2 regions of the Psychromarinibacter sp. S121 genome follow, and region 1 is predicted to be linked to the other one. Evidence: riboswitches for the same ligand, from Rfam matches in the RefSeq annotation. Region 1 holds a riboswitch; the other holds the start of a gene.
The links. A riboswitch is a leader RNA that binds a small molecule or an ion and turns the genes downstream of it on or off. The one in region 1 is predicted to bind cobalamin.
Positions count from the first base shown of each region.

Region 2: linked by a shared signal. The riboswitch ahead of ACP156_RS13035 ((2Fe-2S) ferredoxin domain-containing protein) and the one ahead of ACP156_RS20470 (CbtB domain-containing protein) in region 1 are both predicted to bind cobalamin.

Region 1 covers NZ_JBNAGE010000004.1:411,123-414,695, reverse strand. Annotated here, with positions in the region: gene cobW (cobalamin biosynthesis protein CobW) at 1-346, opposite strand, end outside; gene ACP156_RS20485 (DUF1636 family protein) at 371-682, shown strand; gene ACP156_RS20480 (hypothetical protein) at 679-1,158, opposite strand; gene ACP156_RS20475 (CbtA family protein) at 1,224-1,919, opposite strand; gene ACP156_RS20470 (CbtB domain-containing protein) at 1,923-2,099, opposite strand; cobalamin riboswitch at 2,135-2,366, opposite strand; gene ACP156_RS20465 (Hint domain-containing protein) at 2,384-3,382, opposite strand.
Region 2 covers NZ_JBNAGE010000002.1:936,851-940,423, reverse strand. Annotated here, with positions in the region: gene ACP156_RS13040 (ABC transporter substrate-binding protein) at 1-790, opposite strand, end outside; gene ACP156_RS13035 ((2Fe-2S) ferredoxin domain-containing protein) at 804-1,610, opposite strand; cobalamin riboswitch at 1,715-1,929, opposite strand; gene ACP156_RS13030 (DUF4394 domain-containing protein) at 2,138-2,902, shown strand; gene ACP156_RS13025 (sigma-70 family RNA polymerase sigma factor) at 3,098-3,573, shown strand, end outside.

The sequences.
Region 1 (3,573 bases):
AGTTGAAGGCGCGGACCAGCGGCTGCGGCAAGGCGAGGCCCGAGGTCTCGATCACGATGTGGTCGGGGGGCGTGTCGCGGTCCAGCAGCTTTTGGAGGGTCGGCACGAAATCCTCGGCCACGGTGCAGCAGATGCAGCCATTCGACAGCTCCATCACGTCGTCGTCGGTGCAGGTCTCGTCACCGCAGCCTTTCAGGATATCGCCGTCGACGCCAAGGTCGCCGAACTCGTTGATGATCAGCGCGATGCGGCGGCCGTTGGCGTTGGCCAGCATGTGGCGGATCAGGGTGGTCTTGCCGGACCCGAGAAAGCCGGTAACGACGGTGGCGGGGATCTTGGCGGGCATTGCGGTCTCCGTTAATGGGATCCGATGGTCAGGTTGACGATCTGTGTAGGCTGCGAGGGTGGCAAGGCGCTTGCCGCCCGGCTGAGGGAAACGATGGACGACGTCGAGGTCGTGCATGCCGGCTGCTTGCAGGTCTGTGCAAGGTCGGCCGGAATGGCGGCGCAGGCCGAAGGGCGCGCGACATATGTCTTCGGCGGGCTGAGCGAGGCGGATGCCGATGATATCGCCAGGTTCGTGGCGGCATATCGTGTCGAACCCAAGGGCTGGATCGCGGACGCCCGGCCGCTGAGGCGGTTGCGACATTGCCTGGTGGCGCGTGTCCCGGCCATGCCCTAGGGCCTCAGCTGCACAGTGGCCGCAACGGGGTTGCCGTCCACGGACAGGGTTTCGTGGCTGTTGGCGTTCAGGGTCACGCGAATTTCCCGGGCATCCTCGGGCAGGCCGGACAGGTGATACCAAGGCCCGTAGACCCGGTTCAGTTTCACACCGTCGACATAGATATGGGCGTGGCCCTCACCCGGTGTATGAACCGCGTTCACGTCTTCCGGGGCAAAGCGGAAATGCTCGGTGACGATGTGAAGGTTCCATGCAGAGTCGCCTTCGGGAACGAGGTCCAGCGTCAGGGTCGGGGCCGGGTCGCCGGCGGGTAGCAGGGCATCGTGGTCGTGCGACATAGAGCTTGAGGTCATGTCGTGCGCCGTGTGGTCGCCGTGGTCGTGGCCGTCCAGGGTAATGCCCTGCGACGCAGCGTACAGAAAGCCGCCGCCGGTGCCGAAGAACAGGCCGATGACAAGCATCAACAGGGGTTTCATGGCGCGTATCCTTGACGAAAAAGCGCCGCCCGGTCGGAACCGGGCAGCGCGGCGTGTTCACGAGGTCAGGCCGGTTGCGGCGCGCCCTGTGTCTCTCGTTGCCAGAAGAAACCGGCAAAGCAGCCCAGCGTGACCCAGGCCGCCAGCCCGACGCCCAGTGCGCGGCCGGCGAACTCGCCGCCAAGCTCTGGCGGCACCGGTCCGGTGAACACCTCGGGCTGTGGCGCGCCGATGACATGCGGCGCCAGCAGCAACACGACGGCGGCGCCCCACGCGGCCCAGTTGCGACCGAAGGCAATCAACGCGACGGCGATGGCCGAGGCGGCAACGGTGCCGAACCACCAGATCTGACGCGCCACCACGTCGGCGGCGGCGACACCGGGCAGCTCCGGCGGCAGGCTGAAGGCCGGCGCAAAATGCACCGCGACGAACCCGCCGAGCCCCCACAGGATGCCGCGCCGCGCGTCGACCGAATGGCCGCGTTCGGAAGCAAGCGCCATGGCGCCGACCATGATGAAGGCATAGCCGGTATAGACCAGCACGGTGAACAACACGCTCAGCCCGTCGCGCATCAGGTCGATGCCGCCCACGTCCTGATGGGCCGGGACGGTGCTTTCGGACCCGAAGTGGATCAGGTCACCGCCCTCGTAAAGCTCTGCATGCAACAGGACCGGCTGGACGAAATACAGTTGCAGCGCGGCGGCAATCAGCCCCGCTGCAAACCCAGCGAACAACGCGCTGGTGAAGACCTTGCCGTACATGGATCAGTGGCAGGGAAAGCCGGTGGCGTGGCGCACGTCGTGAGCCGCGTCATGCAGGGTTTCCGCCTGGACGTGGCCGGTCACGAAGATGATTGCGCCGCCGATCAGCAGCGCGGCGATGAAAGCGCCGATGGCCGAACCGCTGGCTGTCTGGCTGGTCTGTGTCGCAGTCGCGTTCATGTCGTTCCTCCTCTTGCCGTCATCCCCGACGACAGTTTCAGGTTTCATGCACGGCTGGTCTCCTGGCTTCGCGGGTCACTGCGTCTCGCCGCCTTCCCGGGTCCGAATTGAACGGAAACCCAGTGGCATCGTGGCGGGACGCTCGCCGCTTACAGTCGCGGGGGCGGCTTCGGCTTCGGGCCCCGATGTGGGTCACCACGTTCCGAATTCCCAGTTAGGCCCTGCGTGCTTGGCACGACTGCGGGCACCGTACGCAACCTTTCTGCGCATGCGGGAACGGGGCGTCAAGGCGGATTGCGTTCCGTGTGCGTGTCCCGAGGCGGCGTATCGTGGAGAAGACGGCGTGCATCCCGCATCGACAGCAGGGGCCGGGCGGGTTTCGGGTCGGGGCCCATCAGTCGCCGTACCGCCTGCCGCGAGGCGGGGGATAATCCGGCCATGGCCTGAGGGCCGGGCCAGAAGGTTTCGCAGGCCAAACCCTCGGCCACGACCAGCGCATGACGACGCGTGACGAGATGGATCAGCGGGTCTGCCGCAGAAGCAGGCGCAGGGCCGATCCGTGGCCATGCGGTCAGCGCGCGGGCGGGAACCAGCGCGTCTAGGTCGGGAAGCCACACGCGGTGCTGGGCGCTTAGCAGCAAGCCGCGGGCGGGACGCCCCGGGCCCAGTGCGTCGGTCCGGAACCGTATGGGCCGCATCGCGGAATTGGCCGGGCTGCGCAGCACAAAGTCCAGCCGCGCCGTCCCGCCATCGAACAGGCGCAACTGTTCGCCGCCATTCAGCTGTGCGGCCGCGCGCCACCGTCCATCCGCCAACAGAATACGGCTGCGCGGACCGAAGCATGGTGGCCACATGCTGCTATAAGCGTTGATCCCGTAGGACCCGTCATACCGGCCGACCACTGTAAGTGGCACGCCGTCGGGCGGTTTCAGACCCTGCGGGACGAAGCCGTGGATCGTGAACGCGTCATTGGCGAGCGAGATGAATTGCAGGATATAGGTCTGCCCCCCGGCACCCTCGACATTCAGCACGTACTCGGATTCGATGATGGTCCCGGCCGTGTGGAACGCGCCGTCGAGCGTGTAATCTGCCGCCAGCGTCTGTTCCAGCCCGGCATCGTCGTCGAAGTACGTATTGGTGGTGTCTTCGACGAGCACCTCCTGAAAGGTGGCGCCGTTGGTCAGCGTGACGGTATCGGTCCCCAGCGCGAACTGGTACCCGCCGTTGTCGTTGAACCCGCTGACGTTGCTTGTCGAGATCTGGGAGATCTCGAAGAAATTCAAAGCATACTGTGGCATCACCCTTCGCACCCGGCTACGCACCAAGGGATATCCGGTCGCATATAATTCGACGTTAAAGCCGGTTGGGCGCGCGGCAATTTCTCAATATCTTGGGGATAACGGGCCCTTTCCCGCCACATGCAGCGCGTCAGCGTTGACTCATCTGCCACGCCCCGGAGAATGGCGGGAACGAG
Region 2 (3,573 bases), on a different contig from region 1:
CGCCCGCCGAGATCGGGCCCAGCGCAAGGTTCACGTTCGGCGTGGCGTCATAGACCGGCTTGGCCGAGACCTGCGGATACAGCGCAATGTCCGCTTCGTCATTCTGGATCGCCAGCGCGCGGGCGTTGATGTCGCCGACGAAGCCCACGGTGACACCCGGCATCGCGGGCGCGCCGCGCCAGTAGTCGTCATTGCGGGTCGCGACCAGCTGCTCGTCGTTCAGGTCCTCGACCTCGTAGGGGCCGGTATAGATGCCGGCGCCTTCCAGCGTTTCCCAGTCGCCCCCGGCCGCGGTGACGGTCGGAAGATCGTAGATCAGGAAATAGGACTCGTGCGCCAGAATGTTCGGCAGTTCGGGCAGCGGGGCTGCGCTGCGCACGGTGATTTCCAAAGGTCCGGTCGCCTCGAACACTGTGGCCTCGGGCACGACGCCCTGCACGCCGCTCGAATTGGCGCGGCGGTAGTCGATCACCTCCATCACCGCGGCGGCATCCAGCGCGCGGCCGTTATGGAAGGTGACGCCCTCGTTCAATGCGATCACCCACGTCAGGTCGTCCACCTGCGTCAGGCTTTTCGCAAGCCACGGGGCAATGCTGCCGTCCGGCTGGAATTCCATAAGCAGTTCGGCGACACCGAATTCCTGCATCCAGAACCCTTCGCTGTCGGGGTCCATGCTGTCGATCTTGAACGAGGTCAGAATGCGGATCAGCTGATCCTGCGCGTCAGCGACAAGGGGCAGTCCCACCAGCGCGGCGGACAGGAGAGCAGGCGCGAAAAGGCGTTTGGTCATCGGGATTTCTCTTTCAGGAGTGGGACTGCGCAAGGCGCGCGGTGTGAAACTGGAAGTCACGCAGGGTGCCGCCGCCAAGCAGCACCTCGCGGACAAAGCGGCGCACGGCCGCGCGGTCGGGAAGCTGGAACCAATGGCCCATCGGATACAGCGCGACGACGGGCCCCTTGTTGCAGGGGAAGATACAGCCGGTACGGGTCGTCAGGCAGCGGTCGGCGATCCCCGCTTCGGCGCACTCCTCCTTGAGGATATGCGTCAGGCTGGCGGCGTCGCGCATGTGACAGCGCGGGCCGGTGCAGACCAGCAGGTGAAAATCGAAATCCGGCGGCATGTCCCAGCCGGGCTTGCCCAGCCGAGGCGCCGTCCCTTCGACGGCACGCGGCGCCAGTGACAGCGTCTCTGACAGAAGGCGCGCCATGCCGTTGCCTGTCCGGCTTGGTTCGGGGCCCAGGAACAGGCGCACATCGCCATTGCCCGGCTGCGCGGACCAATGCGCCAGCACGCCCGGCAGCCACGAGGTCAGGCTCTCTGGAAACGGCATGCCCACCGGCTGCACCCTGACAACGCTGTGGCCAGCGTCGCGCAGCCCGTCCAGCGCGGCGAACAGCCCGTCGCCGCGTTCTTCCAGCCGGATCATGCGGTGCGGCAGATAGGTCGCCGCCGCGCAGGCCGCTTCAAGCCGTTCAAGGCTTCGGCGGCTGAGATTATGGGCCGAGCACAGGAACAGGACCGCGTCCGGCCTGTCCTCGGGTCTTATGCAGTCTTCGCCGGCCTTCGTTTCCGAAGGTCCGGGACGTTCATCGGGAATTGGATTCGCCATTGCGCCCTCCGCGCATCTGCGGGGAGGGGCAGGAACCACAAGCAAAGGATCGGCGTACGCCGTCGTATCATGTCAGGCCTCCTGCCGGGACACCCCGCCCGGGTTGAGTTTCTGTCACGATGGCAGGTCTCCTGACTTGCGGGTCGACGCTTGCCCAAGCCTTCCCGGCCTTGTCGGCCAGTGGGTTTCTCGGGGTCGCTCTCCGCTCACAGTTGCGGGGGCAGTCACGGAATTGGCGCCTGATGGCTACACCGCACCGTGTTCCCTTTTCATCCCGGATCGCCAAGGCGCACCGGGAACCATCGCGCGCACTAGACTGGTCCGGGGACCGGGCGTCAAGGCAGATGTGCCCCCATCGCGGCAGGCGGCGAACGGGTGCGGGGAAATTTTTTTCCGGTGGTCTGCATCCAAACGCGCCCTTGCCCGAGTCCTAGGGGTATCAAGGCCGCGGATCCTCTGCGGCCGGATACGAGGAAAGGACGAGTTCCATGCTCAACAAGTTCTCCGCACTGACCGCTTTCGCCCTGATGACTTCCGCGACCGGCGCGTTCGCCGCGGGCCACGGCGGCCTGATGGCCGTTGGCCTGTCGGGCGACAAGATGCTGCACAAGATCGACGCGACGACCGCCACCGTGACCGCCTCGATGGAAGTCGAGGGCGTTGACAAGCTGCTGGGCATCGACCTTCGCCCCGCCACCGGCCAGCTGATCGGCGTGACCGACGCATTTGAGATCGTCGAGATCGACCCGGAAACCGGCATGGCCACCGTCATCTCGACGATGGACACGGAGCTTCCGATCATGGACGACGCCCCGGTGATCGTCGACTTCAACCCGATGGCCAACAAGCTGCGCTTCATGTCGGGCACCACCAACCACCGCGTCGACATCGAAAGCGGTGCGGTGACCGTTGACGGCTCGCTTGCCTTCGAAGAGGCCGACATGCACGCGGGCGAGGCACCGGCCATCGTCGCTGCCGCCTACATCAACTCGTACGGCATGCCCGAGAGCACCGCGATGTACGACATCGATTCGACCATCGTCGCCGTGATCCAGCAGATTTCGCCCAATGACGGCACGCTGGCCGCCATCGGCAAACTGGGGATCGACGCTGCCGACACCTATGCCTTCGACATCGCCACCGACGCCGACGGCAACAACACCGCATGGCTTGCGGCGGGCGGCATGCTGCACACCGTGTCGCTGGAAGACGGCTCGGTTCAGGAAAGCTGGGAAATCCAGGACGCCGGCGACGCCGTGCTGCGCGACATCACCTTCATGACCGCGATGTAATCGGCGGAACGAGACCGGCCGGCGCGGGCATAGCGACCCGCGCCGGCCTTGCCGAGCACCATGCGGGATACCTTCTTCATCGAAACCGGGCAGCCGCCGCCAGCCAGAGGTTTGACAGTCTCACCTCCGCCGCTAACCTCGGAGATGTGGGCGGTGACAGAGGGTGACCGCCGGGAGGATACGGGTCAGCCCTTCATGGACCATGCAGCCTTGCTGAAATCCTGCGCGGGCGGCGACCGGCTGGCCCTGCAAAAGCTGATGGACGCCGAGGGTGGCCGGATGCTTGGGGTCGCGCGCCGGATGCTGCGCCGTGACGACCTGGCGCAGGACGCGGTGCAGGAAGCGCTGGTTCTGGTCTGGCGCAAGGCGCACCAGTTCGACGCACAACGCGGCAGCGCGAAGGGCTGGATCTACACCATCCTGCGCAACCGCTGCCTGACCTTGCTGCGGTCCGAGGATCGCGAGGTCGCCACCTCGCCCGAGCGCCTGTCGGCTTCGGAAGACGCGCAGGTGATCGACACGGCCTTCGACAGGCTTGCGGACACGACCGACCTGCGCCGCTGCCTTGAAGGGCTTGATGTTCAGACGCGGCGGGCGATCCTGTCGTCTTACGTTCTGGGCCATAGCCATGGGGAAATCGCGGGGCGAATGGAGGCGCCTCTGGGGTCGGT